One region of the Streptomyces sp. NPDC058371 genome, then DNA from elsewhere that is predicted to be linked to it. Evidence: riboswitches for the same ligand, from Rfam matches in the RefSeq annotation. Region 1 holds a riboswitch; each other region holds the start of a gene.
What was found. Region 1 has a riboswitch for S-adenosylmethionine ahead of ACFWM2_RS17400 (aminotransferase class V-fold PLP-dependent enzyme). Riboswitches for the same ligand answer to the same signal wherever they lie in the genome.
Positions count from the first base shown of each region.

Region 2: linked by a shared signal. The riboswitch ahead of thrC (threonine synthase) and the one ahead of ACFWM2_RS17400 (aminotransferase class V-fold PLP-dependent enzyme) in region 1 are both predicted to bind S-adenosylmethionine.
Region 3: linked by a shared signal. The riboswitch ahead of ACFWM2_RS08990 (glutathione S-transferase family protein) and the one ahead of ACFWM2_RS17400 (aminotransferase class V-fold PLP-dependent enzyme) in region 1 are both predicted to bind S-adenosylmethionine.

Region 1 is NZ_JBHXJC010000005.1:22,264-32,573, forward strand. It holds gene ACFWM2_RS17390 (cytochrome bc complex cytochrome b subunit) at 1-1,614, shown strand, start outside; gene trpD (anthranilate phosphoribosyltransferase) at 1,770-2,834, shown strand; SAM riboswitch class IV at 2,988-3,104, shown strand; gene ACFWM2_RS17400 (aminotransferase class V-fold PLP-dependent enzyme) at 3,291-4,652, shown strand; gene ACFWM2_RS17405 (Lrp/AsnC family transcriptional regulator) at 4,720-5,001, opposite strand; gene ACFWM2_RS17410 (hypothetical protein) at 5,129-6,412, opposite strand; gene ACFWM2_RS17415 (TetR/AcrR family transcriptional regulator) at 6,432-7,112, opposite strand; gene ACFWM2_RS17420 (cytochrome P450) at 7,385-8,743, opposite strand; gene ACFWM2_RS17425 (cytochrome P450) at 8,801-10,156, opposite strand; gene ACFWM2_RS17430 (hypothetical protein) at 10,169-10,310, opposite strand, start outside.
Region 2 is NZ_JBHXJC010000003.1:148,033-158,342, reverse strand. It holds gene ACFWM2_RS12345 (NADH:flavin oxidoreductase) at 1-264, opposite strand, end outside; gene groL (chaperonin GroEL) at 540-2,165, opposite strand; gene ACFWM2_RS12335 (cold-shock protein) at 2,533-2,736, opposite strand; gene ACFWM2_RS12330 (MoaD/ThiS family protein) at 3,186-3,464, opposite strand; gene thrC (threonine synthase) at 3,580-4,881, opposite strand; SAM riboswitch class I at 4,899-5,058, opposite strand; gene ACFWM2_RS12320 (glucosyl-3-phosphoglycerate synthase) at 5,230-6,174, shown strand; gene ACFWM2_RS12315 (trehalose-6-phosphate synthase) at 6,281-7,684, shown strand; gene otsB (trehalose-phosphatase) at 7,770-8,624, opposite strand; gene ACFWM2_RS12305 (DUF3263 domain-containing protein) at 8,745-8,972, opposite strand; gene ACFWM2_RS12300 (ABC transporter substrate-binding protein) at 9,041-10,258, opposite strand.
Region 3 is NZ_JBHXJC010000002.1:319,932-330,241, reverse strand. It holds gene ACFWM2_RS09015 (ABC transporter ATP-binding protein) at 25-960, opposite strand; gene ACFWM2_RS09010 (gamma-aminobutyraldehyde dehydrogenase) at 1,299-2,744, shown strand; gene ACFWM2_RS09005 (FAD-dependent oxidoreductase) at 2,999-4,363, shown strand; gene ACFWM2_RS09000 (carbonic anhydrase) at 4,562-5,335, opposite strand; gene ACFWM2_RS08995 (diaminopropionate ammonia-lyase) at 5,563-6,642, shown strand; gene ACFWM2_RS08990 (glutathione S-transferase family protein) at 6,680-7,594, opposite strand; SAM riboswitch class IV at 7,791-7,932, opposite strand; gene ACFWM2_RS08985 (putative leader peptide) at 8,200-8,325, shown strand; gene ACFWM2_RS08980 (LLM class flavin-dependent oxidoreductase) at 8,400-9,611, shown strand; gene ACFWM2_RS08975 (NtaA/DmoA family FMN-dependent monooxygenase) at 9,630-10,310, shown strand, end outside.

The sequences.
Region 1 (10,310 bases):
CCGCGTTCGCGCGAGAAGGCGCCCGCCGGTGAGCGGGTGGCCGACTGGGCGGACGGCCGACTGGGGATCTACTCCCTGGCCAAGTCCAACATGCGCAAGATCTTCCCGGACCACTGGTCCTTCATGCTGGGCGAGATCTGCCTCTACAGCTTCATCATCATCATCCTCACGGGTGTGTATCTGACGCTGTTCTTCCACCCGTCGATGAACGAGGTGGAGTACCACGGCAGCTACGTCCCGCTGCAGGGACAGCTGATGTCGGAGGCGTTCAGCTCGACGCTGCACATCAGCTTCGAGGTCCGTGGCGGTCTGCTGATCCGGCAGATCCACCACTGGGCGGCGCTGATCTTCCTCGCCGGCATGTTCGTGCACATGATGCGCGTGTTCTTCACGGGTGCGTTCCGCAAGCCGCGTGAGATCAACTGGCTGTTCGGCTTCCTGCTGTTCGTCCTGGGCATGTTCACCGGCTTCACCGGCTACTCGCTCCCGGACGACCTGCTCTCCGGCACCGGTGTCCGCTTCACCCAGGGCGCGATCCTGTCCACGCCGATCGTCGGCACGTACATCTCGATGTTCCTCTTCGGGGGCGAGTTCCCGGGCCACGACTTCGTTTCGCGGTTCTACTCGATCCACATCCTGCTGCTGCCCGGCATCATGCTCGGCCTGGTGGTGGGCCACCTGATCCTGGTCTTCTACCACAAGCACACCCAGTGGGCGGGTCCGGGCAAGACCGAGAAGAACGTCGTGGGCATGCCCCTGCTGCCGGTCTACATGGCCAAGGCGGGCGGCTTCTTCTTCCTGGTCTTCGGTGTCATCGCGGCCATCGCGGCGATCGCCTCGATCAACCCGATCTGGGCCATGGGCCCGTATCGCCCGGACCAGGTGTCCACGGGCGCCCAGCCCGACTGGTACATGGGCTTCGCCGAGGGTTTGATCCGGTTCATGCCCGGCTGGGAGATCAACCTCTGGGGTCATACGCTCGTACTGGGCGTGTTCGTCCCGCTGGTGCTCTTCGGTGTCGTGCTCGGCGCGTTGGCGGCTTATCCGTTCATCGAGTCCTGGGTCACCGGCGACAAGCGTGAACACCACATCCTGGACCGGCCGCGCAACGCCCCGACCCGCACGGGTCTGGGCGTGGCCTGGGTCACGATGTACATGATCACGCTGGTCGGCGGCGGCAACGACCTCTGGGCCACGCACTTCCACCTGTCGATCAACTCGATCACCTGGTTCGTCCGGATCTTCTTCTTCGTCGGACCGGTCTTCGCGTTCCTCATCACCAAGCGGATCTGCCTCGGCCTCCAGCGCCGGGACCGGGACAAGGTGCTGCACGGCCGCGAGTCGGGCATCATCAAGCGCCTGCCGCACGGTGAGTTCATCGAGGTGCACGAGCCGCTCAGCCAGGAGGCCCTGCACACGCTCACCGCGCACGAGCAGTACCAGCCGGCCCAGATCGGCCCCGCGGTCGACGAGAACGGTGTCGAGCGCAAGGTGAAGGGCTCGCAGAAGCTGCGCGCCAAGCTGAGCGAGGGCCTCTACGGGGAGGACAGCCAGATCCCCAAGCCCACGGTCGAGGAGTACAAGGAGATCACGAGCGGCCACGGCCACCACTGATCACCTGACCGGTCCGCGCGACCGCCACGGCTGGAGCCCCGTCCATTGCATGGACGGGGCTCTTTGCCGTCCCCGGGCCTGGATAGGGTGGACCCTGCTTGTCACACGTCGTGTACGTGACTTCTTGTACGTGTCTACGAACCCAGGAGCGGCATATGAGTGCTGTGACCCCCGCTGGAGGCGACATCGCGGCGGGCCGTTCCTGGCCCGTGGTGCTGGACGGCCTTCTCGACGGCCGTGACCAGAGCGCGGACGACACGGCCTGGGCGATGGACCGCATCATGCGGGGCGAGGCGACGGACGCGCAGATCGCCGGGTTCCTCGTGGCGCTGCGGGCCAAGGGCGAGACGGTCGAGGAGATCTCCGGGCTGGTCCGGGCCATGTACGAGCACGCGAATCTGATCGAGGTGCCCGGGGCGACGGTCGACATCGTCGGCACCGGCGGTGACGGCGCGAAGACCGTCAACATCTCCACCATGTCGTCGATCGTCGTGGCCGGCACGGGTGCCAAGGTCGTCAAGCACGGCAACCGGGCCGCGTCCTCCGCGTCCGGTTCCTCGGACGTCCTGGAGAAGCTCGGCATCAATCTTCAGTTGACCCCGAAGCGGGTCGCCGAGGTGGCCGAGGAAGCCGGGATCACCATCTGCTTCGCGGTGAAGTTCCATCCGGCGCTGCGTCATGTGGCGGCGGCGCGGGGGCAGTTGGGGATCCGCACGACGTTCAACGTCCTCGGTCCGCTGACCAACCCCGCGCGGGTCAGGGCGCAGGCGGTCGGTGTCGCCGATCCCCGGATGGCGCCCATCGTGGCCGGTGTCTTCGCCGAGCGCGGCAACTCGTCGCTGGTCTTCCGGGGCGACGACGGCCTCGACGAGCTGACCACCACGTCGACGTCGAAGGTGTGGGTCGTACGCGACGGGAAGGTCCACGAGGAGAGCTTCGATCCGCGGGACGTCGGGATCGAGCTGGTCCCGGTGGAGGCCCTGCGGGGCGCCGACGCGTCGTACAACGCGGATGTCGCGCGCCGGCTGCTGAACGGGGAGAAGGGGCCGGTGCGGGACGCGGTGCTGCTGAACTCCGCGGCTGCCCTGGTCGCCCTGTCGCCCGGCGACGGGTCGCTCGCGGAGCAGATCCACGCCGGTATGGAGCAGGCGGCGGAGGCCATCGACTCGGGGGCCGCCAAGCGGGCTCTCGAGCGGTGGGTGGCTGCCACGAACGCGTAGCGCCTGCGGCGGGCGGGGGGTTCGGCCCCGCCCGCTTCGGCCCGTACCCGGAGCGTCGGCTGCACGCCCCTCCGGACCGGGCCGGGGCCGTCGTCGTCCCGGCATCCGGACACGGGGTTGCGACGGGACGATCATGTGGCAAGATGCTGGGCAGGTCATGAGCGACAGCCATCAGGCCCCGGCCGGCTGTCCGGCAACCCTCCGTCCGTGGCGGGGTGCCCCGGGTGAAGACCAGGCCGTAGGCAGCGAGGTCTGCGGCAAGCGCGGACCCCTTGCCCTCTTCCGAGTGGACACAGCCCAGGGGTCCTGGTCATTCAGGGAGCCTTCTGTGAGCAAGCGAATGCGATAGGGCGTAGAGCCCCGCCTCCGCATACCCCTTTCACCTTTTCTGCGCCGAGCCGTGCGTTCCGCACCCGCTCGCGTGGTGATTTCGCCTGCCTCTTACGGGAGTTCGCCGTGTCCGTCTCCACTGTTGCCGCCGACCAGTCCGTTTGTGCCCCGCTGCCGGTTCTGGGCCGGGATGTCACCGTCCCGCTCGTCACCGGCGGCGAAGTCACCTACGCCGCGCTCGACTACGCCGCGAGCGCCCCGGCCCTCCAGCGGGTGTGGGACGACGTGGCCGCGTACGCCCCGTACTACGGCAGCGTGCACCGCGGGGCCGGATATCTGTCCCAGCTCTCCACCGACCTGTTCGAGAACGCCCGCACGACCGTCGGCGAGTTCCTCGACTGCCGCGAGAACGACCAGGTCGTCTTCACCCGTTCGACCACCGACTCGCTGAACCTGCTCGCCGCCGCGCTGCCGGCCGACTGCCAGGTCTTCGTCTTCGAGACCGAGCACCACGCCTCGCTGCTGCCGTGGCGGGACGCCCGGGTGACGTACCTGAACGCCCCGCGGACGCCCGGTGAGGCAGTGGCGACCCTGGAGCGCGCGCTCGCCGACCGCGACCCCTACGGCCCGGCGCTGGTGTGCGTCACCGGTGCCTCGAACGTCACCGGCGAGCTGTGGCCGGTGCGCGAACTCGCCGCGGCCGCCCACGCGCACGGCGCACGCATCGTCCTCGACGCCGCGCAGCTCGCCCCGCACCACCCCGTCTCGGTGCAGGAGCTCGACGTCGACTGGGTCGCCTTCTCCGGCCACAAGCTGTACGCCCCGTTCGGCTCCGGTGTCCTCGCGGGCCGCGCCGACTGGCTGACCGAGGCCGACCCGTACCTCGCGGGCGGCGGCGCCAGCCGCAAGGTCTCGCGGCGGCAGGACGGGGGAGTGGACGTGGAGTGGCACGAGACGGCCGCCCGTCACGAGGCCGGGTCGCCGAACGTCATCGGCGTCCACTCGATCGCGTCGGCCTGCAAGGCCCTGACCGAGGCCGGCTTCGACACCCTGGTGGCCCGCGAGCGGTATCTGATCGACACGGTCCGCGCGGGTCTCGCCGAGGTGCCCGAGGTCCGCGTCCTGTCCCTCTTCGGTGACGACGCCCCGCGGGTCGGCGTCATCTCCTTCGTCGTCGAGGGCTGGAACAGCTCGCACTTCGCGGCCGCCCTGTCCGCCGAGTACGGCATCGGGGTGCGCGACGGTCTGTTCTGCGCCCACCCGCTGGTGCGCACGCTGCTGGGCAGCGACCCGCAGAGCCAGGGCGAGTGCGGTGCCCCCGAGGCCGCGCCGGGCGAGAAGTCCCTCAACGCGATCCGCGTCAGCTTCGGCGCCGGCACCCCGGACGAGCACGTGGAGCGCTTCGTGCGCGCCGTGAAGGAGCTCGTGCGGGACGGTGCGCGGTGGCAGTACCGGACCGAGGACGGGCGCTGCGTGCCCGCCGTCTGAGGTCCCGGGAACAGCCTCGCGCGAACAGCTTCAGCGCCCGGAGGCGGCGTTCACGGCAGGTCCCGGCTCAGGAGTCGAGGCCGATCGCGAACGCCGCCTCCAGGTCGTGCTGGGAGTACGTGCGGAACGCGACGTGGGTGTCGGTGCCCTCGACGCCCGGGATCTTGCTGATGCTGCCGGGGATGACGTCCGCCAGGTCGTCGTGCGCCTTGACGCGGACCATGGCGATCAGGTCGTACGTGCCGGTGACGGAGAAGACCTCGCTGACGCTCTCGAGGGCGGCGATCGACTCCGCGATCTCGGGGATCCGGTCCACGCTGGTCTTGATGAGCACGATCGCGGTGATCACGGCTGGGTTCTCCCTTGGTGCGCGCTGGGGCCTTCACTCTAAGACTTGATCCGTGGCTCACCAAAGGGTGGACCATGGACGTCCGCCCGGCCCGCAGGGTGCGGCGGTGGACAGGCCCGCACCACCGTCAACGTGCCAGGTCCTCCACCGAGCCGCGCAGCGCCTCTCGCAGGCGTGCCATCTGTTCCGGGCCGTAGGTCCAGCTGTCGTACTCGTTCTGCAGCAGCAGCCGCCCCCCGAAGCCGGCGGCGACGATCTTGGGCGGCATGCCGGGTGCGTTGGCGGTGCCTCCGAAGCGGAGCAGGTGCACGTCCTCCGGAACGGGGTGAGCGGGAATCCGGCCGACGTTGGAGATGCCGTAACTGACGACCGGCACGGGCAGGGCGATCCCCCGGGCACCCGCTCGGAGTGCGGCGAGCAGGAAGCGCTCCGGGTCACGGCGCGCCAGCGCGCCAGCGATCTGGTCGGCCGCCTCTCGGCCGACGGCGTCGAGGCGGTCGTCGTGCGACACGGCAAGGGCTGTCTGCAGTCCGGTGACGCAGTTGAGCACGGTGCTCAGGGGCAGTTCGGGCGTCAAGCGGGTGCGCAGGTCGACGCCGTGGCCGCACACCATCGGCAACGGGCCGGTCTCGGGCGCGAGTTGCGCGCGTACGGCGGTCAGCAGCAGTCCGGTGACGAGGCTGTTCACGGTCACGCCCTGGGCACGGGCGGCGGCGACCACCGACTCGGTGGTCCGGGGGTCGAACTCCAGCCTGTCGACGACGAAGCGGCGCGACTCGACCGGGCGGTCGGGCCGCCCCATGCCCTCGGTGGGAAGCGTGGCGGGCTTGGTGTCGATGCTCGCGGCCTGCGCCAGGGCGTCGGCCAAGGCGTCGATCTCACCCTCCGGGAAAGCGTCGGCCAGGCGGGTGTCGATGGCCTCCGGCAGCACGTCGCGTCGCTCCGGAGCAGGGTCTGCGCCGGCCGCCAGAGCGGTGTAGTACCGCCAGAACTCGTCCAGTACGGCGAAGGCGGAGCGGCCGTCGGCGACGCCGTGATGGACACCGAGTACCACCTGACTTCGCTCGCCGTCCGTGAGCAGCCACGCGTGGAGCATGCTCTCGGTCCAGTCGGGCCGTGAGTTGATCAGTTCGGCGAAGGGCTCGTCGATGCCGTCGAGCAGCGTCAGCGGCGGCTGGACCCGGTCACGAACCCGCAGCAGGAGCCCCGCGTCGCCGTGCACCACCTCGGAGCGCAGGAGAGGGTGTCGTTCGGTCAGCAGACCCAGGGCCCGGGCCATCAGGGCCGGGTCGATGCGGCCGCGCACCAGGGACTCGACGTAGGCCGGCATGTCGTACAGCGGCAGACCGGCGGCCCCCAGGTCGAGGAAGTAGACGCTCTCGAAAGGGGATATGGCGCGCCGGCGGGTCATGGTGCGGAGTCTCCGATCCTCACAGGTGAGTGGGCCGGTCATGGTCCCGCGTCCTCGGCGGCGCGGTGCCCAGGTCACGCAGCGCGGCACCGAGTCGCTCCGGGCCGAGCGAGGGAGCCGGAAGGGGACAGCCGGTACCGGGGCGCAGGCTGTCCAGCAGCAGGGCGAGGTAACGGCGCCACGAGTCGGGTGCCGCGGGCACGGCCCGGCCGAGCGCCGCGAGCAGGAACATCAGGTCCTCGACCGTGATGTCGGCGCGGATCGTGCCCTGGTCCTGGCCGCGGCGCAGAAGGCTTTCGAGGGTGCGTCGGTTGGCGTCGCGCAGTGTGTCGAGGGTGGGCACGCCCTCCGTCTCGGTGGTCATCAGGTCGCCGGCGCCACGGTCGGACGCGAGCAGAGCGAAGACATGGTCGAGGTAGGCGGTGAGGCTCGCCCAGGCATCCTTTTGGTCACGGGCCTTCTCGGCGGCGCGCAGGATCGGCGCGAGGGAGTCCCGGAAGACGGCTTCGATCAGTTCGGCTCGGCTGGCGAAGTGCCGATAGAGCGTGGCATTGCCGACGCCTGCCCGGCGGGCGATCTCATCCAGCGGGGCGTCCACCCCGCGCTCGGCATAGAGCTGCCGGGCGACGGTGATCAGTGTCTCGCGATTGCGTCGTGCATCGCTGCGCAGGGATGTCCGCGGCTCCTTACTGCTCACCATGGGCGGCACCCTAGCAGTAACCGTGGACCACTCCCCGTTTCACCGGTACGGCCCCCGCCGCTAAACGGGGACCATTCCCTGTTTATTTGAATTCGATGGTCGGTTCGAACGAGTTCGAAGTGACGAACACTTTTGTTCCCAGATGATTTTGAGGACCTGTCAGCACTCGGCCAGGAGTTCGTCGACAACCCCTATCGATCTACGGGCGGATGCGCACACAGGGTGCGGTGCACCTCGTTGCGCACCGCCGCATCAGGTACTCGGGCGACGGGTCAGCGCGGCTCCGGCACCATCGGCAGCGGCCCGGCGGTCAGGCTCATGCCCGCCCGGGCCTTCACCACGGTGCCCGGGACGGGGCGCAGGCGCCAGCGCGAGGCCAGGGCAGCGAGCGCCAGGGTCGCCTCCGTCATTCCGAAGACGTCGCCTATGCACTTGCGGCTGCCGCCGCCGAACGGCAGATACGAGCCGCGTGCCACGTCCTGGGCGCGTTCGGGCAGCCACCGGTCCGGGTCGAAAGCCGCCGGGCGCGCGAAGAGCTCCGGGATGCGGTGGATGACATAGGGGCTGATCAGCACGTCCGTACCGGAAGGCAGCAGATGTCCGCCCAGTTCCGTGGGCTCGGCGGTCATCCGCGTGAACATCCAGGCGGGCGGGTACAGCCGCAAGGTCTCGGTGAACACCCGCTGCGTGTACGCCAGCCGGGGCACATCCGCATAGGTCGGCGCCCGGCCGCCCAGCACCTCGTCGACCTCGGCGTGCAGCCGCGCCTCCGCCTCGGGATGACTCGCGAGCAGGTGCCAGGCCCAGGTCAGTGCACTGGCCGTGGTCTCGACACCTGCCAGCAGCAGGGTCATCACCTGATCGTGGATCTCCTGGTCCGACATCCGGCCGCCGTCCTCGTCGTCCCGGGCGGCCAGCAGCGCCGAGAGCAGGTCGCCGCGGTCCTCCCCGGACCGCCGGTAGTCGCCGACGATGCCGTCGATGAGGGCGTGCAACCGGCCGAGTGCCGTGTCGAATTCGCGGTTGGCGGCCAGCGGGAGCCGGGCCAGCAGTCCGGTGGGATCCACGGCCCGGCGGTAGGCGCCCCGCACCATGACAGGCAGGCTGCGCTGGATCTCCGCGACCGAGTGCGGCGCCATCTCGGTCGAGAACAGGGAGCGGGCGGTCACCCGCGCGGTCAGCGCCTGCATGGCGTCGCTGACATCCACCGGTTGTCCGGCCGTCCAGGTGTCCGCGTGCGCGCTGCACTCCTCGTGCATCACTTCGGCGTATGCGGCGATGCGCGTGGCGTGAAAGGCCGGTTGCACCATCCGGCGCTGCCGGCGGTGGTCTGCCCAGTCGGACGTGATCAGCCCGTTGCCCAGGATGGGACGGGCCTTCTCCTTCACCGGCCCGCCGGTGTCGTAGACCCGGGCGTTCAGCAGCACCTGCTGCACCAGCTCCGGCCGGCAGGGCAGATAGGCCGGTTTGGTGCCGATGCGCAGCTCGACCAGGTCGCCGTGGGCGGGCAGTGACGCCAGGAAGTCCAGCGGGTTGCGCGCCAGCAGCAGGGCGTGCCCCACCAGCGGAAGTCGGTGGGGCGCCGCGACGACGCGTCGGCTCTGCCGGGACGTGTCGGGGTGGGTCTTCATGCCTCGGGTGTCCTTCGATGACGGGTGTCGGCGGATGACTCGGGTGGGGCGGCGGGCTCAGCGCCGTTCGAGGACCATGGGCAGCGCTCCCGGCTCCAGGGTGGCCTTCGGCTCCGGACGCAGCCGGGTCCCGGGCACCGGACGCAACCGCCAGCGCGCGGCGACGGTTGCGACGATCAGCGCGGTCTCGGTGAGCGCGAGGACGTCGCCGATGCACTTGTGGCTGCCCGCGCCGAACGGCAGCAGTGCCCCGCGCGGCACCTGGGCGGACCGCTCCTCCTCCCAGCGCCCCGGGTCGAAGGTCTCCGGGTCCGGGAAGAGCTCCGGATTGTGGTGCAGGGCATAGGCGCTGTAAAGGATCATCGTCCCGGCAGCAATGGTCCGACCGCCCAGTTCGACGTCCTCGGCTGCGACCCGCATCGCCATCCAGGACGGCGGATACAGTCGCAGCGCCTCGGTGATCACATTGCGCGTGTACGGCAGCGCCGACAGGTCGTCGTAGACCGGGGTACGCCCTCCCAGCGCCTCGTCCACCTCGGCGTGCACCCGCTTCTCCACCTCGGGCAGCGTCCCCATCAGGTGGAAGACGAAGGCCAGCGTGGAGGCGGTGGTCTCGCTTCCGGCGACCAGGAAGGTGATCACCTGGTCCAGCACCTGACCGTCGTCCAGCTTCTCGCCGGTGTCGGGGTGTTCGGCCTGCAGGAGGGTGGACAGCAGGTCACCGTGGTCGCTGTCGGACCGGCGCCGGCCGGCGATCATCTCCGCCACGATCTGCCGGAGTCTTGCGTTGGCGCGATCGTAGGCGCGATTGCCGGGGGTGGGCAGTTTCTCCATGACGCCCAAGGGCGCGACGGTGCGCTTGTAGATGCCGTGCGAGACGGTCCGCAGGCACTGGCGGGCCTCCTCGATCGTCGCCTCGTCGAGCCCGGTGGAGAACAGCGTCCGGGCCGCGACCCGCATCAGCAGGGCATGCATCGCGTCGCTGATGTCCCGGGTTTCACCGGGCCGCCAGGTGTTGGTCACCGTGCGGGTGTCGTCGGCCACGGCCGTCGTGTAGGCGGCGATCTTCGTCGTGTGGAACGCGGGCTGGATGAGGCGCCGTTGGAAGCGGTGCTCCTCGCCACGGGACACCGACAGGCTGTTGCCGAGCAGCTGCCGCGCCTTGTCGAAGACCCCGCCCTTGTCGAAGACACGTGGATTGAGCAGGACGTGCCGGACGAGCTCGGGATGGGCGGCGAGATAGGCCCGGCTGGGCCCCAGCCGTACCTCGACCAGATCGCCATGGGCGGGCAGGGAGGCCAGGAACTCCAGTGGGCGACGCCACAGCGCGGGCACGTGTCCGAGCAGGGGCAGAGCGCCGGGGGCGGTGCCGATCCGCCAGGGCCGTTCCGTCGAGGTCTTGGGGGTGCGCATGGGTCGGGTCCCCTACTCGATCCGCGAGTTGACGTCATTGACCGGTGCCTGGTAGCGCCGGTCCTGCGTGGTCCATACGAAGTTGCCGTGCAGGAGGTCGAGCAGGACGTCGCGGGTCGTGTCGTCGAAGGCCTTGATGCACTCCATGTCCTCG
Region 2 (10,310 bases), on a different contig from region 1:
GAACCGCGGGACGCGGTCGCTCTGCCCGGCCGACTCGTGGCCCACGTACGTGCCCTCGGTGACGATCAGGCCCACGCCCGCGGCGGCGCGGCGCGCGTAGTACGACGCCACGTCCTCACCGGGCACGCCGCCCGGGGAGAACTGCCGGGTCATCGGCGCCATCACGATCCGGTTGGGGACGGTCAGGCCGTTCAGCGAGACCGGCCGGGACAGGATCTGGGCCGCCCGGGTGGCCGAGGCGGAGGGGGAGGCGGTGGTAGTCACGTGGGGGATTCCTCAAAGTTCGGGGAGTGGTCGGGAGTCGGACATTCCAGCTGGTATGTGCACATGCATCAACCAGCCCTCCCCCGTCAACCGACCCACCCGCCAGGTCATTCCGCCGCCCCACCTCCCCCGGCTGTGATCCCGGCCACGCCGGCCTTCATCGGCCGCACGGAGCACACCGGGAACACCGGCGGCGGCACCGGAAAACACCCGAGGGCGGCACCCCCTGGAGAAGGGGTGCCGCCCTCGGAAAGGACGAGCCTGATCCGGCAGGATCAGAAGTCCATGTCACCGCCCGGCATGCCGCCCGGAGCGCCGCCGGCAGCGGCCTTCTCCGGCTTGTCGGCGATGACGGCCTCGGTGGTGAGGAACAGCGCGGCGATGGACGCGGCGTTCTGCAGGGCAGAGCGCGTGACCTTCGCCGGGTCGATGATGCCTTCGGCGATCATGTCGACGTACTCACCGGTCGCGGCGTTCAGGCCGTGACCGACGGGCAGGTTGCGCACCTTCTCGACGATGACGCCACCCTCGAGACCACCGTTGACGGCGATCTGCTTGAGCGGGGCCTCCAGGGCGAGCTTCACGGCGTTGGCGCCGGTCGCCTCGTCACCCGTCAGCTCCAGCTTCTCGAAGACCGAGGAGGCCTGGATGAGGGCCACGCCACCACCGGCGACGATGCCCTCCTCGACGGCCGCCTTCGCGTTGCGAACGGCGTCCTCGATGCGGTGCTTGCGCTCCTTGAGCTCGACCTCGGTGGCGGCACCGGCCTTGATGACGGCCACGCCGCCGGCCAGCTTCGCCAGACGCTCCTGGAGCTTCTCGCGGTCGTAGTCCGAGTCCGAGTTCTCGATCTCGGCGCGGATCTGGTTGACCCGGCCGGCGACCTGGTCGGCAGAGCCGGAGCCGTCGACGATCGTGGTCTCGTCCTTGGTGATGACGACCTTGCGGGCACGGCCCAGCAGGTCGACGCCCGCGTTCTCCAGCTTGAGGCCGACCTCCTCGGAGATGACCTCGCCGCCCGTGAGGATGGCGATGTCGCCGAGCATGGCCTTGCGGCGGTCACCGAAGCCCGGAGCCTTGACGGCAACGGACTTGAAGGTGCCACGGATCTTGTTGACCACCAGGGTCGACAGGGCCTCGCCCTCGACGTCCTCGGCGATGATCAGCAGCGGCTTGCCCGACTGCATGACCTTCTCGAGGAGCGGGAGCAGGTCCTTGACGTTGGAGACCTTGGAGTTGGCGATCAGGATGTACGGGTCGTCGAGGACGGCCTCCATACGCTCCATGTCGGTGGCGAAGTACGCCGAGATGTAGCCCTTGTCGAAGCGCATACCCTCGGTGAGCTCCAGCTCCAGACCGAAGGTCTGGGACTCCTCGACGGTGATGACGCCTTCCTTGCCGACCTTGTCCATCGCCTCGGCGATGAGCTCGCCGATCTGGGTGTCGGCGGCGGAGATGGAGGCCGTGGAAGCGATCTGCTCCTTGGTCTCGACATCCTTGGCCTGCTCGAGCAGGGCGCCGGAGACGGCCTCGACGGCCTTCTCGATACCACGCTTGAGGGCCATCGGGTTGGCACCCGCGGCGACGTTGCGAAGGCCCTCGCGGACCAGCGCCTGCGCCAGAACGGTCGCGGTGGTCGTACCGTCACCGGCGACGTCGTCCGTCTTCTTGGCGACTTCCTTGACCAGCTCAGCGCCGATCTTCTCGTACGGGTCCTCGAGCTCGATCTCCTTGGCGATGGAAACACCATCGTTGGTGATCGTGGGGGCGCCCCACTTCTTCTCGAGGACGACGTTGCGACCCTTGGGACCAAGGGTGACCTTGACGGCGTCGGCGAGCTGGTTCATCCCGCGCTCGAGACCGCGCCGTGCCTCCTCGTCGAACGCGATGATCTTGGCCATGTGAAGTGGTCCTCCCGGACTGGGGTGGATTGCTCCGGACCGTGTTGGCGCCCGCGACGGACGGCCTGCGTGCCTCGTGGTTCCTTGCCCCACTTGGCCTGCGGGCCTCACCGACCCGGTCCATAGTTGTCACTCTCACCTTCAGAGTGCTAACGCCAATGATTAGCACTCGACCCCTCCGAGTGCAAGCGCCTGTCGGGAACCCCGGGGCGGTCCGGGGACGCGCGAAGCAGGACCCGGCGGGCGATCCGGGAACGCCCGGACGGTACCCGGCGGGCTGCCCGGGAACGCCCGAAGGGCTCCCAACCCTGGGGGGATGGGAGCCCTTCGACGTGAGTGCGTGCGTCGGTGGTCGATCGCGCCTAGATCAGACGGCGAGCTTGACCATGTCCGCCTGCGGACCCTTCTGGCCCTGCGAGATCTCGAACTCCACTCGCTGACCCTCTTCAAGGGTGCGGTAGCCGTCCATCTGAATCGCGCTGTAATGCACGAAGACGTCCGCACCACCGTCGACCGCGATGAAGCCGTACCCCTTCTCCGCGTTGAACCACTTGACGGTGCCCTGAGCCATGCCTAACTCCCCTATTACTGGCCCTTGCACAGATCCACACTTCGCGGATCCGGGTCAGACCTCACCCCCCAAACGGTTGGGGGTGTGCGCCGGAACGCGTCGACCGCGGCTGAATGTATCTGTCCAACTGCCGTCTGCAACAGGTCAATCGGACGAGAATTCTGGGCAAGCCCGATCGGGAATATGTGGAGAATTTGCACACATTCAGGGCAAGTCGGGCCCCATAAATGCCGTAATCGGCACAAAAATACCGGGCATTTTGGCTACTTCTTGTCGGGCACCGAGCGAAGGCTCATATGCGCCCGGCATGAAAGGAGAAGCGGCTTCCCCAACTGTACCGCGCTCAACCATGCAGAATTGCCCCCTCCGTTTCTCTCACGGAGAGGGCAATTCGGTGAACTCTGAGTGGTCGGACCGGGGCTGCGGCCGTTTGTCCGGCCTTCAGCCCGTCAGCAGCCGCCGGCCACGGCCGGAATGATCGAGACGCCCGCGCCGTCCGGCGTCGCCGTCTCCAGGCCCTGCTCGAAGCGGACGTCGTCGTCGTTCACGTACACGTTGACGAAGCGGCGCAGCTTGCCCTGGTCGTCCAGGACACGCGCGGCGATGCCCGTGTGGTTCTTCTCCAGGTCCGCGATGACCTCGGCGAGGGTCTTGCCCTCGGCGGGGACCTCGGCCTTGCCGCCCGTGTAGGTGCGCAGGATGGTGGGGATACGGACGTTGACGCTCATGCCTTGTGACCTCCGGTCGGAAGCGCCCCTCCAGGGGCGCGGGGCTCCGTTGACTGTGCGGCTCCGCCGCGTGGGCGCGACCAGCCCCCACTGGCCCGCAGAGAAACAACGACCTTTACGCGAGCCCAGCTTCCCTGAAGGACTCGAGGTTCGGGCGGATCGTCGCGGTGAGCCCCGTACCGGCCACCGCGTCCAACGTCTTGAGACCGTCACCCGTGTTGAGGACGACCGTCGTGAGCGTCGGGTCGAGCAGCCCGTTCTCGATCAGCTTCTTCGCGACACCCACGGTCACGCCACCCGCCGTCTCGGCGAAGATGCCCTCCGTGCGCGCGAGGAGCTTGATCGCGTCGACCACCTGCTCGTCGTTGACGTCCTCCACCGCACCGCCCGTGCGCCGCGCGATGTCGAGCACGTAGGGCCCGTCGGCCGGGTTGCCGATGGCGAGCGACTTGGCGATGGTGTTCGGCTTCTGCGGCCGTACGACGTCGTGCCCGGCCTTGTAGGCGACGGACACCGGCGAACAGCCCTCGGCCTGGGCACCGAAGATCTTGTACGGCTTGTCCTCGACGAGCCCGAGCTCGATCAGCTCCTTCAGACCCTTGTCGATCTTCGTGAGCTGGGAGCCGGAGGCGATCGGCACGACCAGCTGGTCCGGCAGCTGCCAGCCGAGCTGCTCGCAGATCTCGTACGCCAGGGTCTTGGAGCCCTCCGCGTAGTACGGCCGCAGGTTGACGTTGACAAAGCCCCAGCCCTCGCCGGCCGAGTCGCCGATCAGCTCGGAGCAGAAGCGGTTCACGTCGTCGTAGTTGCCCTCGATACCGACGAGCTCGCCGCCGTAGATCGCGGCCATGACGATCTTGCCCTGCTCCAGGTCGTGCGGGATGAACACACAGGAGCGGAAGCCGGCGCGGGCGGCGGCGGCACCGACGGCGCCGGCCAGGTTGCCCGTGGAGGAGCAGGAGAGGGTGGTGAAGCCGAAGGCGCGGGCGGCCTCGATCGCCTGGGCGACGACGCGGTCCTTGAAGGAGTGCGTCGGGTTGCCGGAGTCGTCCTTGACGAAGAGCTTGCCGGAGTCGACACCCAGCTCGCGCGCCAGGTTGTCGGCCTGGACGAGCTTGGTCCAGCCCGGGTTGATGTTCGGCTTCTCGGCGACGTCCGCGGGGACCGGCAGCAGCGGCGCGTAGCGCCAGATGTTCGCGGGGCCCGCTTCGATGCGCTTGCGGAGCTCCTCGGTGTCGTAGCCGGAGAAGTCGTACGCGATCTCCAGCGGGCCGAAACACTCCTCGCAGGCGAAGACCGGGCCGAGCGGCACGCGGTGTCCGCATTCCCGGCACGAGAGAGCCGCGGCGGGACCCAGATCGACGGAGTTCGCGGCGGTGGCGGAGTTCGTGGTGCTTGCAACTGTCTGCGCAGCCATGGAGGCGAGGCCCTTTCTCCTCATCTTCCTCACGACGCACTTCGCCGTGAGACGGATTTGGCACCTTCCCTAGTCGGGAGCCTCGCGGAACTGATCAGCAGCGATCAGTGACGAGAACCGACTGGAGGGTTGCCGGGGCTTCAACGGGCCGTATCCCTCTGCCCCTCTGGATGAGCGGTATTCAGTTGTTGTTCGGTGGTGCACGGGGACGCGCCAGGACATGCGATGGTCATCCGCGTTGTTCAAGACTGTAACCGAAGGCCAGGACAGTTGAGATAGTCGTCCGAACCGCGAGATGGATCACATACCTGAAGGACCATGTGATCGAACAGTGAGGAGCCGCAGACTGTGCTGGAAGAAGTCGAGCGCTGGCTGAGCACCCGCTCCTGGTCCATGACCGATCGCCCGCTCCACAAGCTCATTGCCGCGAAACGCACCTCGGGCTCGACGGTCAGCGTAGTGCTGCCCGCGCTCAACGAGGAGGAGACCGTCGGCGAGATCGTCGCCGTCATCCGCCACGATCTGATGCAGCAGATCCCGCTCGTCGACGAGATCGTCGTGGTCGACTCGGGTTCGACGGACCGCACCTCGGAGGTGGCCGCCGCGGCGGGCGCCCGCGTGGTCCACCGGGACGAGATCCTGCCGCGTCTGGCGGCCGTCCCCGGCAAGGGCGAGGTCCTGTGGCGGTCGCTGCTGGTGACGAGCGGTGACATCGTCTGCTTCATCGACGCGGACCTCAAGGAGTTCTCGTCCGACTTCGTCTCCGGGATCGTGGGGCCGCTGCTCACCGACCCCGGAGTGGACCTCGTCAAGGCCATGTACGACCGGCCTCTGGGCTCGGCGGCGGGCCAGGGCGGACGGGTCACCGAGCTCATGGCGCGCCCGCTGCTGAACATGCACTGGCCGCAGCTGGCGGGGTTCGTCCAGCCGCTCGGCGGGGAGTACGCCGCCCGCCGCTCCCTGCTGGAACAGCTCCCGTTCCCGGTCGGGTACGGCGTCGAGCTGGGCATGCTCGTCGACGCCCTGCACCTGGTGGGCCTCGACTCGCTCGCCCAGGTCGACGTCGGCGTCCGCAAGCACCGCCATCAGGACGGGCAGGCGCTGGGCCGGATGGCCGCCGCGATCTACCGGACCGCGCAGCTGCGGCTGGCCCGCGGGCATCTGATCCGTCCCGCCCTCACCCAGTTCGAGCGGGGCGAGGACGGCTTCGAGCCGCGCACCTACTCCGTGGACACGGAGGAACGGCCGCCGATGGTGGACATCAGGGAGTACCAGACACGCAGAGTGGCCTGACCGGACCGCCGGACACACTCAGTGACGAAATCCGCCGGTTGTATACGGTCTCGCCGTACTCGGCCCGTACGTTTGAGCGTTTCCGAGCCGGGCTAGGTTGAGGCTTATGGCTTCCACGCACGGCGCCCACCAGATTCTCGTCGCCTCCAACCGCGGCCCGGTCTCCTACGAGGTACGCGAGGACGGCTCGCTCCACGCCAAGCGCGGCGGGGGCGGGCTGGTCTCGGGTCTGTCCGCGATCGGGCCCGACGCGGGCGCCCTGTGGGTGTGCGCCGCGCTCGGCGACGGGGACCGCGAGGCGGTGCGGCGCGGGGTCGGCGAGGACGGCGTGCGGATGCTGGACATCGACGCCGAGGTGCACGCGGACGCGTACAACGGCATCGCCAACTCGGTGCTGTGGTTCGTCCACCACATGCTGTACCAGACCCCGCTGGAGCCGGCCTTCGACGCGGAGTTCCGGCGCCAGTGGGCCTCGTACGAGACCTACAACCGCGCCTTCGCCGAGGCGCTGGCCGACGAGGCGGCGTCCGGTGCCTCCGTCCTCGTCCAGGACTACCACCTGACCCTGGTGCCCGGGATGCTCCGCGAGCTGCGGCCCGATCTGCGCATCGGGCACTTCTCGCACACCCCGTGGGCGCCGGTCGACTACTTCCGGATGCTGCCGGACGACATCGCCGAGCAGGTGCTGCGCGGGATGTTGGGCGCGGACCGCCTCGGCTTCCTCACCCACCGCTGGGCGAGCGCCTTCACGGCCTGCTGCGACGCGCTCGTCGGCGGTGTCGGGGACACCCGGATCGGTGTGCACGGCCTGGGCGCGGACGCGGACTTCCTGCGGAGGCGCTCGCACGAGGCGGACGTCGACGAGCGGATGGCGGCACTGCGGGAGCAGATCGGGACCACCTCCGACGGGGCCCCGCGCAAGGCGGTCGTGCGGGTCGACCGGACCGAGCTGTCGAAGAACATCGTGCGCGGGCTGCTGGCCTACCGGCAGCTCCTGGAGGACCAGCCGTCGTGGCGCGAGCGGGTGGTGCACGTCGCCTTCGCCTATCCCTCCCGCCAGGACCTGGCGGTGTACCGGGACTACACGGCCGAGGTGCAGCGCGTCGCGGACGAGATCAACTCCCGGTACGGGACGGCGGACTGGACCCCGGTGGTGCTGCACGTCAAGGACGACTTCGCCCGCTCGCTGGCCGCCTACCGGCTCGCGGACGTGGCGCTCGTCAACCCCATCCGGGACGGCATGAACCTGGTCGCCAAGGAGGTGCCGGTCGTCTCCGACGAGGGATGCGTGCTGGTGCTGTCCCGGGAGGCGGGGGCGCACGAGGAGCTGGGCGAGGACGCGGTCACGGTGAACCCGTACGACGTGATCGGCACCGCCCGCGCGCTGCACGAGGCGCTGACGATGCCGGTCGACGAACGCGTCCGGCGCACCAAGCGGCTGGCCGCCGCGGCGACGGCGCTGCCGCCCGCCCAGTGGTTCCTGGAGCAGCTGCACGCCCTGGAGGCCTGATCACGAACGGCCCACGGCCGTCAGCCGAGCCGGCCCTCGAACAAGGTCCGCAGCCCACGACGCCCGGCACGTCGTCCTACGGCAGTCAGCCGAGTCGGGACGCCAGTGACGTGAGCAGGGCGACGACGCCGGGCGGGCCGTCCACCACCAGGTCGGCGCGGTCCGCCAGTTCGGCCACCTCCACGCTGCCGCTGCACACCAGCAGGCCCGGGACGCCGTCGGAGCGGAGCTTGTCGACGGCGGCGAAGGCGGGCAGGTCGCCCAGGTCGTCGCCGGCGTAGAGGACGGCCTCCGCGCCGATCTCGCGGACGTACTCCAGGAGGGCGACGCCCTTGTCCATGCCGGGGGGCCGCAGCTCCAGGACCATCCGGCCCGGCTCGACGATCAGGCCGTGGCGGGTGGCGAGGCCGGCGAGCGGCTCGCGCAGCGTCTCGAAGGCGGCCTGCGGGTCCGCCGCACGGCGGGTGTGGACCGCGACCGCGCGCCCCTTCTCCTCGATCCAGGTGCCCTGCCAGGCGCCGATCTCGTCCAGGAATCCGGGCAGTTCGGCCCGGACGGCGGCGACGCCGGGGTGCGGCGCGGGGGCGTTGACCGTGCCGCTCACCGCGTCCCAGCGCTCGGCGCCGTAGTGCCCGAGGACGACGAGGTGTTCCAGGCCCGGTACGCCCGCGAAGCCCCCGTGGCGGACCGCGACGCCGGCCGGCCGGCCGGTGACGACCGCCACGGACGCGACCTTCGGGGCGAGTGCCGCGAGGGCGGGGACCGCGTCGGGGTGGGCGCGGGCCTGCTCGGGGTCGGCGACGATCGGTGCGAGCGTCCCGTCGAAGTCGAGCGCGATCACGGCGCGGCCCGGCCGCGCGAGGATGGCGTCGAGACCCTCGCGCCCGGCCGGGGTCGCGGGGGTCGGCAAGGGGTCCCTGGAGTCCGTATGGCTGCCCATGCCTCGACCCTATCCGGGCGGGGCCGGGCGCACCCATGGCTCATCAGGTCATGGAGTGATCGGCAGCGCGTCAGGATTGACCGGCAGTGAGTCAGGAAGTGACCGGCGGCGCTCCCCGGCTCAGCGCTCCGCCCGGCGGGCGTCGCGGACCCGGCGCAGTCGGTTCACCGTCACCGGGTCGTGGGCAAGCGCCCTCGGATCGTCCAGCAGGGCGTTGAGCAGCTGGTAGTACCTGACCGGCACCAGGCCCAGCTGCTCGCGGATCGCCCGCTCCTTGGCGCCCGGTCCCGGCCAGCCCCGGCGCTCCATGGCGAGGACGGCCCGCTCCCGGGGGGTGAGCTCTTCCATGGCCGACACGGTAGCCCCCGGCACCGACAACGAGAGGCGGCACAGCCCGGGACAGGCGCCCCGCCCGGCTACTCCGCGGCCTCCGCCTGCGCCGCCTTGCGCTGCAGTTCGCCCAGGACGGCCGACGAGCTGCCGTTCGGGCTCACCGCCTTGCCGATCTGGCTCTTGATGTCGGCACTGACGCCGGCCCAGGAGGTCTTGCCGACCGGGTAGAGCTGCGAGGAGGGGAGTTCCTTGAGGAAGGAGGCGAGGTCCTTGTCGTCCTGGTCGGCGGCCATGGCCTCGGACGCGGACGTGGTCACCGGCAGCAGGTCGTACTGGTGGGAGAAGGCGAGCACGTTCTTCTCGCTGTAGACGAAGTCGAGGAAGTCGCGGACCTGTTCGCGGTGGCCGTGCTGCTTGAAGGCCATCATCCAGTCGGCGACACCCATCGTGGCCTTGGCCTTGCCGTTGATGCCGGGCATCGGCACCATGCCGAACTTCACGCCCTTCTCGGCGGCCATCTTCATCAGCGTGGGATGCCCGTTGAGCATGCCGACCTCGCCGCGCGCGAAGGCGGCGAAGGCGTCGGCGCGGTTGAGCTTCGCGGGCGCGGTCGGGCCGGTGAGCCCCTTGCCGACCAGGTCGTTCTTGAGCCAGGCGAACGTCTTGACGTTCTCCGGCGAGTCCAGCGAGTACGTGCCGACGTCCTGGGTGTAGCCGCCGCCCCCGCTCAGCAGCCACTGCATGGTCTCCGCCTGCGCCTCCTCGGGGCCCAGCGGCAGCGCGTACGGGTACTTCACGCCCTTGGCCTTCAGCACCTTGGCGTCGGCGGCGAGCTGGCTCCAGGTCTGCGGCGGGGTGATGCCGGCCTCGGAGAACAGCGTCTTGTTGAAGAAGAGCAGCCGGGTGGAGGAGGCGAACGGCATGCCGTAGTGCACCCGGTTCATCTGCCCCGCCTCACTGAGCTGGGGGACGAAGTCGGCCTGGGTGGGTATGGAGAGCACGTCGTCGGCCTCGTACAGCTTGCCCGCGGCGGCGTAGTCGGCGTACGCGCCGATCTGCGCCATGTCGGGCGCCTTGCCGGCGTCGACCATCTCCCGGACCTTGCGGTCGACGTCGTTCCAGGAGTAGACGCTGACCTCGACCTTGATCCCGGAGTGCTCGGCCTCGAACTCCTTGACCAGTTCGTCCCAGTACTTCTTCGAGCTGTTCGCCGAGGAGTCGCCGTAGTCCGCGGCCACCAGCCGCAGGGTCACGTCACCTGAGCCCGCCGAGCCGCCGCAGCCGGCGAGGGTCGCCGTCATGCCCAGCGCGGACCCCACCGCGATCAGTCCTGTCCTACGCCGCTGCACAGCC
Region 3 (10,310 bases), on a different contig from region 1:
TCCCGACGGGGGTGCTCGCGGTGGTCATACGGTGCTCCCGACAGGGGTGCTCGCGGCGGTCCCGTGGTACTCGACGGACTCACCGGTCATCGCCATGAAGGCGTCTTCCAGCGAGACGGCCTGCGGGGTGAGCTCGTAGACGGGAATGGAGTGCTCGAAGGCCGTCGTGCCGATCTGCCGTGCGTCCAGGCCGGTGACATGGAGCTCCTCGGAGCCCGCGGCGCCGGTGATCTCCACGTCCGGGCCGAGCAGCAGCTCGCGCAGCCGGGCGGGGTCGCCGGTGAGGACCTTCACGCTGTGCCCGCCGGCGTCCTGGATGAACTGCTCGACGGTGGTGTCGGCGAGGAGCCTGCCCCGGCCGACCACGACGAGGTTCGTCGCCGTCATCGCCATCTCGCTCATCAGGTGGGAGGAGACGAAGACGGTGCGTCCCTCCGCGGCGAGGCCGGTGAGCAGCCGGCGGATCCACAACACGCCTTCCGGGTCGAGCCCGTTGACCGGCTCGTCCAGCATCACGGTCCGCGGATCACCGAGCAGTGCCGCGGCGATGCCCAGGCGCTGGCCCATCCCCAGGGAGAACGCGCCCGCGGGCTTGCGGGCGACCTGGGTGAGGCCGGTCATCTCGATGACCTCCTCCACCCGGCGGCGTGGGATGCCGTGGGTGAGGGCGAGGGAGTTCAGGTGGTTGAAGGCGGAGCGGCCGGGGTGGATCGACTTGGCCTCCAGCAGCGTCCCCACCTCCTGCAGCGGGGCCCGGTGTTCGGCGTATCGGCGTCCGTTGACCGTCACCGAGCCGCTGGTGGGCGCGTCGAGGCCGACGATCATCCGCATGGTGGTCGACTTGCCGGCGCCGTTGGGGCCGAGGAAACCCGTGACGACACCCGGCTTGACCGTGAAGTCGAGGCCGTCGACGGCGGTTTTCTCGCCGTACCTCTTGACCAGCCGGTTGATTTCGATCATTTTCCGTCCCTGCGTGTCGGTGGCGAGGCCGGTCCGTGCGCGAGTCCGCCGGGGGCCGTGTCCCAACGGTAGGAAGCGGGACGGGCGAAACGCCGGTACCGCGGGCTGAACCTCGGCCGCGGGCGGTACCGGGGTACCGCGCTTCCGTGAGCCTCAGGGATGATCCGGTCCCGAGACGCTCGGGTGTGCAAATCATCCCCAGCACCTGCGGCCCATGGACGAATCCACCACTTCTTGGCCGCTCGGACGACGGTTAGCGTCGCTGTCCTGGGCGGACGACCAGGCCTCGCCAGGTCGTCCGTGCCACGATTCCCGAGCCGCGAGGAGCACAGAACGCCGTGAGCGAGATCCGTACGCTGCGCAATCACATCGACGGCGCGTTCGTCGACGCGAAGGACGGTCGCACACTGCCGGTCGTCGACCCCACGACCGGTGAGGTGTACGCGAGTTCACCGCTCTCGGGGGCGGCGGACGTGGACGCCGCGATGGCGGCCGCGGCATCGGCCTTCTCCGAGTGGCGCGACTCCACTCCCAGCACCCGGCAGAAGCTGCTTCTGAAGATCGCGGACGCCGTCGAGGCGCGGGCCGAGGAACTCGTCGAGGCGGAGTGCCGGGACACCGGCAAGCCCCGCGCCGTGACCAGGACCGAAGAGATCGTTCCGATGGTCGACCAGCTGCGCTTCTTCGCGGGCGCGGCACGGCTCCTGGAGGGCAAGTCCGCCGGCGAGTACATGGAGGGGCTGACCTCCATCATCCGGCGGGAGCCGATCGGGGTGTGCGCGCAGGTCGCACCCTGGAACTACCCGATGATGACGGCGGTGTGGAAGTTCGCACCGGCGATCGCCGCCGGCAACACCGTGGTCCTCAAGCCCTCGGACACCACCCCCGCCTCCACCGTGCTGCTCGCCGGGATCGTCGGTGACGTACTCGAGGAGCTGAGCCTGCCCGCCGGTGTGCTCAACGTGGTGTGCGGAGACCGGAACACCGGGCAGCTCATGGTCGAGCACCCGGTCCCGGCCATGGCCGCCATCACCGGTTCCGTACGGGCCGGCATCCAGGTCGCCGAGAGCGCTGCCAAGGACGTCAAGCGCGTCCACCTGGAGCTCGGCGGCAAGGCACCCGTCCTGGTCTTCGACGACGCGGATCTCGCGCAGGCCGTCGAGGGCATCACCACGGCGGGCTTCTTCAACGCCGGCCAGGACTGCACGGCCGCCACCCGGGTGCTGGTCCACGAGTCGGTGCACGACGAGTTCGTCGCCGTACTGGCCAAGGCGGCCGCGGGCGTCAGGACCGGTGGTGTCGACGAGGAGGGCGTGTTCTTCGGCCCGCTCAACAACGTCAACCAGCTCGCGCAGGTCAGCGGCTTCGTCGACCGCCTTCCGTCGCACGCCAAGGTCGAGACGGGCGGTCACCGCGTCGGTGAAGAGGGCTACTTCTACGCTCCGACCGTCGTCTCGGGTCTCAGGCAGGACGACGAGATCATCCAGAACGAGGTCTTCGGACCGGTCGTCACCGTCCAGTCCTTCACGGACGAGGAGCAGGCCGTGGCCTGGGCCAACGGCGTCGACTACGCACTCGCCTCCTCGGTCTGGACGAAGGACCACGCCCGCGCCATGCGGCTGTCGAAGCGTCTCGACTTCGGCTGCGTGTGGATCAACACCCACATGATCCTCGTGGCCGAGATGCCGCACGGCGGCTACAAGAAGTCGGGCTACGGCAAGGACCTCTCGGCGTACGGCTTCGAGGACTACACCCGCATCAAGCACGTCATGACCTCGCTCTGACGCGTGGTGACCGGGAGTGGGACAGGGCGGCCCTGCTCTGACGCGCCGGGCGCATGCGCATGGTGATGGGCTGAGGAAGCTGCCGGTGGGCGGGCGCCGCGGCCCAAAAGCCGAGGAAGCTGCCGGTGGGCGGGCGCCGCGGCCCATAAGTCGGGCTTATGAGGTCATAGATCGGACCCGGCTACTAACTTAGGCTTGCCTTAGTTTAAGCTTCCGGGCGTGTCACCCTGCCGTCGCTCGAAGGGAACCTGATCATGCCTCGCCCTCTGCGGGTAGCCATTGTCGGAGCCGGCCCTGCCGGGATCTACGCTGCCGACGCGCTGCTGAAGTCCGCAGTGGCGGCCGAGCCCGGTGTGTCCATCGACCTCTTCGAGCGGATGCCGGCCCCGTTCGGTCTGATCCGCTACGGCGTCGCCCCCGACCACCCCCGCATCAAGGGCATCATCACGGCCCTGCACCAGGTGCTCGACAAGCCGCAGATCCGTCTCTTCGGCAATGTCGACTACCCGGGGGACATCAGCCTGGACGACCTCCGTACGTTCTACGACGCGGTGGTCTTCTCCACGGGGGCGACGGCGGACCGCGACCTCTACATACCCGGGATCGACCTCGCCGGCTCGTACGGTGCGGCCGACTTCGTCTCCTGGTACGACGGGCACCCGGACGTGCCGCGGACGTGGCCGCTCGAGGCGGAGAAGGTCGCCGTCCTCGGCGTGGGCAATGTCGCGCTCGACGTGGCCCGCATCCTGGCCAAGACCGCCGAAGAACTGCTGCCGACCGAGATCCCGCCGAACGTCCACGAGGGACTCAAGGCGAACAAGGCCCTGGAGGTCCACGTCTTCGGCCGCCGCGGCCCGGCGCAGGCGAAGTTCAGCCCGATGGAGCTGCGGGAGCTGGACCACTCCCCGAACATCGAGGTCATCGTCGACCCCGAGGACATCGACTACGACGACGGCTCGATCGCGACCCGGCGCGGCAACAAGCAGGCCGACATGGTCGCCAAGACCCTGGAGAACTGGGCGATCCGCGACGTCGGCGACCGCCCGCACAAGCTGTTCCTGCACTTCTTCGAGTCGCCGGCCGAGATCCTCGGGGAGGACGGCGAAGTCGTCGGCCTGCGCACCGAGCGCACCGCTCTCGACGGAACCGGCAACGTCAAGGGCACCGGCGAGTTCAAGGACTGGGACGTCACCGCGGTCTACCGCGCCGTGGGTTACCTGTCCGACAAGCTCCCCAAGCTCCCCTGGGACGTCGAGTCGGGCACGGTCCCGGACCAGGCGGGCCGGGTGATCGAGGAGACCGGCGAGCACCTGCAGTCGACGTATGTCACCGGCTGGATTCGGCGTGGTCCCGTGGGCCTCATCGGCCACACCAAGGGCGACGCCAACGAGACCGTCGCCAGTCTGCTCGACGACCACGCGAACGGACGTCTGCACACCCCCGCCGCGCCCGCTCCGGAGGCCGTCGACGCGTTCCTCGGCGAGCGGAACGTCCGCTTCACCACCTGGGAGGGCTGGTACCGGCTGGACGCCGCGGAGAAGGCCCTGGGCGAGACGCAGGGCCGGGAACGGGTGAAGCTCGTCGAGCGTGAGGACATGCTCGGGGCGAGCGGCGCGTAGGCCCGACCTTTCCGAAGCGGATCAGGGGCGGCTGCCTGTTCGCCGGCCGGTCGCCCCGGTCGCTGCGGTGGGCAGAGTGGCTTCCGGTGCGTCCGTTTGTCGCGGGCGCGTCCGCCCGCAGCTTCCAGCCCCCGTTGGATGGCGGACGCCCTGTGCGGGACCCTCCCACCCCCGACGGTGGCAGGGCCCCGCCGGCAGTCAGCTGATGCGGTGGACCCGCTGAGTGGTGAGCTCGTACCGGGCGCCCACGACGGCCAGTTGGCCCGTCTCGATCCTGGCGGCGAGATCGGGCTCGGCGGCGAGCCGGGACCTGACCAGACGGATGTTGGCGGTGATGGTCGCGTCGATGCGTGCGTCGCCGTCGACCGAGTGGTCTATCGCCGGGCTGATCTGGTCGGCCAGATACTGGATGTGGGACGGGAGCTTCTGGCCGCTGCCGTCCGCCTGTACGGCGGCCGAGACGGCGCCGCACGACTGGTGTCCGAGGACCATGACGAGGGGGATGCCGAGCTCCAGGACGCCATAGGCGATGCTGCCGATGACCGCTTCGTCCAGGACCTCGCCCGCCGAGCGCACAGTGAGCAGATCGCCGAGGCCCTGGTCGAAGACCAGTTCCGGTGACACCCGGGAGTCGACGCATCCGAGGATGACGGCGAAGGGGTGCTGCCCGGCGATCAGTTCCTCCCGGATGGTGGAGGTCTCGTCGGGGTGCTGCTCGCGCAGGGTGCGCCAGCGTCGATTGCCCGCCGCCAGTGCGCTCAGGGCGGCTTCGGGAGTGGAGGGCCGTGTGGTGGAGGCGACGGCGGGGGAGCCGGCGGCGACGGCGGGGGAACCGAGCGCCAGCCCGGAACCGGCGGCCGCGGCCCCGGTCAGTGCGGCGCGCAGGACCGTGCGTCGCGGGTGCTGTGCGGTGGTCGCGCGCACGGCTCTGTTCCGGCCGTCGGCTATGGGGGGTTGGGAGTTGGCTGTCACGTAGGAAACGTAGGTGTGGGGGGCGTGCGGAGGGGGCGCGTTGCAAGATGCATAGCGCCTCTTTGCGCAGTCTTGGATCATGCCTCGGGGACTGTTGGTTGCCCCTCCGGGTGACGTCATGCCGCGTACGTGCCACCAGGGACGGTGAGGTCGCCGATGACATGTCGCGGGTGCCGTACGCGCGCGTGTATCGGCAGGCCGCCCGGCGAGCGAGGAGGACATGAGTAGTGGCCGAGTACTGGTTCGCGCGCCCCGAAGCCCGGAGCTGGACCTGCGCACCTGCGCCGGCCCAGGTGCGGGCCTTTCACGCCGCACTGCCCGGGTACGCCCCCACTCCGTTGACGGAACTCCCGGCCGTGGCAGCCGAGTTGGCTGTCGGTCGGGTCTTCGTGAAGGACGAGTCGGCGCGGCTGGGGCTGCCCGCGTTCAAGGTGCTGGGCGCGGCCTGGGCCGTGCACCGGACGCTCGCGGAGCGGGAAGCCTCGGCGGGACCGGTGACCCTGGTGACCGCGACCGACGGCAACCACGGCCGCGCGGTGGCCCGTACGGCCCGCGTGTTCGGGCAGCGCGCCCATGTCTTCGTGCCGCAGGGGGTGCACCCGGCGGCCGCGCGCGCCATCGCCGCCGAAGGAGCCGAACTGACCCTGGTCGCAGGCCACTACGACGACGCCGTGCGCCTGGCGGCCGAGGCGGCCGCCGCCCCGGACGCGGTCCTTGTCCAGGACACCGCCTGGCCCGGCTACGAACGCGTTCCCGGCTGGATCGTCGAGGGCTACTCCACCCTCTGCGCCGAGATCGACAGCCAACTCGCCACCGCCGTGGGCGCCGGGCCCGATCTCGTCACCGTGCCCGTGGGAGTGGGCTCGCTGGCCCAGGCCGTCGTCACCCACTACCGCAGCCGCCCCGCGGAACGACGCGCGCCCGCGCTGCTCGCGGTGGAACCCGACACCGCCGCGTGCGTGACGGAGAGCCTCCTGCGCGGTGAACGGGTGAGCGTCACCACCGGCGGGACCGCCATGGCGGGCCTGAACTGCGGTACACCGTCCAGCATCGCGTGGCCCCGGCTGCGGGACGGCCTGGACGCCGCGGTCTCCGTCACGGACGCGGACGCCTTCCGCGCCGCCGGCGACCTGGCCGCCCTCGGTCTCTCCTCCGGCCCCTGCGGCGCCGCTTCGCTGGCCGGAACCAGGGCCGCGCTCACCGGCGACGATGCCACGGAACGTCGTACGGCCCTGGGCATCGGCCCCGCTTCTACGGTCGTCCTGCTCAACACGGAGGGCGCCGCCGCCAACCCCGCGTCCCTGTAGGGCTGATCGCCGAACGGGGACGGACGGCGGCAGCCGGTCAGATCACCTGGTGGTCCGGGCGGAGCACCCGCCCGCGGAACGCCGGGTGGGCGTCGAGGCGTCGCACGTAGTCCCGCAGATGCGGCAGATGCGCGTACGGGGAGACAGCACCGGGGGTTTCGAGGTGGACCAGGGCGACCCAGAGGTCGATGTCCGCCGCGGTGAGTTCCTCGCCCAACGCGTAGGCGGTTGCGGCGAGTCGACGGTCCAGCAGCTCCAGTGCCGCCGTCCGCCGGTGCGGCCGCGCGGTCGGGGTGACGTCCGTGTCCAGGAGCTCACGGAGGGCGTCGATGTCCTCCGCCAGGGCCGACGGACGCAGTACGGGGACACCGCATCCGTTGCGGCCGGCGGCAAGGCCCGCGAGGTCGCGCAGAATGTCGGGGGTGTCATTGCTGACGACGCGTCCGGTCCAGCGGTCGCACAGCGCGGGAGCGGTCAACGGGCCGTCGTAGTGGTGCCAGGTGGCTTCGTAGGCGCCGCGCAGCGAGGCGAACGCGTCCGAGGTGTCGGCGGAAAGGCCGAGAAGTGTGGTGGCGACCGAGTCCTCCAGACCCAGTACGCCGAGGGTCAGCGAGACACGCAGCGAGAGCGGACAGTCCGCGGACAGATACAGCTGATAGCGGTGCGGCGCGGGGTAGAAGCCGCCGGCGACGTCGACGCCGATCCGGTTGTGGATGTGCTCGGCGCGACCGGCCGACGAGGTGCCCCGGGGCCGGGGGAGCGCGCCGATCTGGGCCGGCAGCTGGCGGGTCGGGGCGTACGCGGCCGGAGGGCACGGGGCTGGAGCGCTCGGCGCCGGAGCGCAGGCGGCGGTGCCTGTGCCGGACGTGCGGGTGCCGGAGGTGAGGGCGCTGCCGGCGGTGCCGGCACAGGATGCGCCCGTGCTGGAGGTGTGCGACATGGTCTCGGGCATGACTCTCCATGGGATGCGAAAGTCCCGGCCGCCTTGTGGGCGCCGCGACGGAACGGAGTGACTGCGCTTTCGTACCGGTCCGGATCGGTCGGACTAGTACGCGCTGGAGACACGCAACAGATCGATGTGCAGGCGTCTCGTCAAGCTGTTCCTGGGCAATTCCCACCGGCTTCGCACTCGGGGCTCGCGAGACGCGAGACCACGCTTGTCCCGCCGCACCGGCGGAACCCGGTCGTCACCCGGGGCACCCCGTCGCGGTGGAAGGGTTGCCTGCCAGCGGGCCGGGGCCGATGACCACCAGCAGGAAACCCTGCCGAGGGGCGCTGACAATCGTGACCGTCCCCGTCAGTGTCGTGGCGCTCCGTGAGGGCGTCAAGAAGGCGTCCACGAAGTCTCACGACGTGGTCCTCCGCGGAGTCCCGCGACGTGGGCCGCTGTGAAATCCCGCCACTTGGTCCTCGTCGCGTCTCACCACGTGGTCCTCCGCGCCTCACCACGTGGTCGCTCGACCGGCGGCCGACAGCCGTCCGGCGCCGCCGGAACAAAGAGCGCGGCCCCGCGGTTGCGAGAGTCAAAGGCACCGGACCGGAGCGGAGGTGGGAGCGATGAGCGGCATGCCGCCCGTGTCCCACAGGCCTGTCGCCGCCGTCCGCCCCGGTCGCCGAATCCGGCTCTACTCCCGCGCGCACATCGATCTGCTGCGCGTGGCCGGCGCGCTCTGTCGCCCCTGACCTGTTCTCCCGCCGCCGGCCCCACCGGATGAGGGCCGGCGATCTCCCATGGTCGACCAGGAAGGCACTCTGCCGTGTCCCCGATTTCTCCGCTGCACCTCGCCGTCGCGCTCGACGGCGCCGGCTGGCACCCGGCCGCATGGCGCGAGCCCGCGGCCCGTCCCCATGACCTCCTCACCGCCGGCTACTGGGCCGACCTCGTTGCCGAGGCCGAGCGCGGACTGCTCGACTTCGTCACGATCGAGGACTCCCTCGGCCTCCAGTCGTCCCGTTTCACCGAGCCCGACGGGCGCACCGACCAGGTGCGCGGCCGGCTCGACGCGGTGCTCGTCGCCGCCAGGATCGCCCCGCTGACCCGGCACATCGGACTCGTGCCGACCGTGGTCGCCACCCACACCGAGCCGTTCCACATCTCCAAGGCCATCGCCACCCTGGACTACGTCAGCGGCGGCCGGGCCGGTCTGCGCGTGCAGGTGTCGGCCCGCCGGAATGAGGCCGCGCACTTCGGCCGCCGTACGATCCCCGGCTTTGGCATCGAGGACCTGGACACCCCGGCGGTACGGGAGTTGACCGCGGATCTCTTCGAGGAGGCCGGGGACTACGTCGAGGCGGTGCGCCGGCTGTGGGACAGCTGGGAGGACGACGCGGAGATCCGGGACACCGCGACAGGCCGCTTCATCGACCGCGACAAGCTGCACTACATCGACTTCGAGGGCCGCCGCTTCAGCGTCAAGGGGCCCTCGATCACGCCCCGTCCGCCGCAGGGCCAGCCGATCGTCAGCGCGCTGGCCCACGAGACGGCGTCCGGTGCCCTGTTCGAGCTGGTGGCCCGGTCCGCCGACATCGGCTACGTCACCCCGCACGACCCCGACGAGGCCCGAGCCGTCGTCGCCGCGATCAGTGCCGCTCGGACGGCGGCAGGGCGGGCGGAGGAGCCGCTGCATCTCTTCGGCGACCTGGTGGTGTTCCTCGACGAGGACCCCGCGGCGGCCGCGGCCCGCCGGGACCGGCTGGACGGTCTGGCGGGCTACCCGTACACCAGCGACGCACGGGTCTTCACCGGATCGCCCGCCCAACTCGCGGATCTGATCGAGGAGTTGGCGCAGGCGGGACTCTCCGGCTTCCGGCTGCGGCCCGCCGTCATCGGCGACGACCTGCCGGCGATCACGCGGGGCCTGGTGCCCGAACTCCAGCGCCGAGGAGCGTTCCGGCGTGCGTACGAGAGCGACACCCTGCGCGGGCTGCTCGGTCTCGCCCGCCCCGCGAACCGCTACGCCACCGTCTGAGCCGGAGGGATCCCCGTCATGAGCAACCCGTCGACCACCTCGACCGACAAGCCGCTGAAGCAGATCCATCTGGCGGCCCACTTCCCCGGCGTCAACAACACCACCGTGTGGAGCGATCCGCAGGCCGGCAGCCACATCGACTTCAGCTCGTTCGCGCACTTGGCCCGGACCGCCGAACGCGCCAAGTTCGACTTCCTCTTCCTCGCGGAGGGGCTGCGGCTGCGCGAACAGGGCGGACAGATATACGACTTGGACGTCGTGGGCCGGCCGGACACCTTCACCGTCCTCGCGGCGCTCGCCGCCGTCACCGACCGGCTCGGACTGACCGGCACCATCAACTCCACCTTCAACGAGCCCTACGAGGTGGCGCGCCAGTTCGCGAGCCTCGACCATCTGTCGGACGGCCGCGCCGCCTGGAACGTGGTCACCTCGTGGGACGCCTTCACCGGCGAGAACTTCCGCCGCGGCGGCTTCCTCCCGCAGGAGGAGCGGTACTCCAGGGCCAAGGAGTTCCTGGCCACCGCCCACGAGCTGTTCGACTCCTGGGCCGGCGACGAGATCGTCGCCGACCGGGAGACCGGCACGTTCCTGCGTGACGCACGCGCCGGAGCCTTCGTGCACCAGGGCCAACACTTCGACATCCACGGGCAGTTCAACGTCCCGCGCGGTCCGCAGGGCCGGCCGGTGATCTTCCAGGCC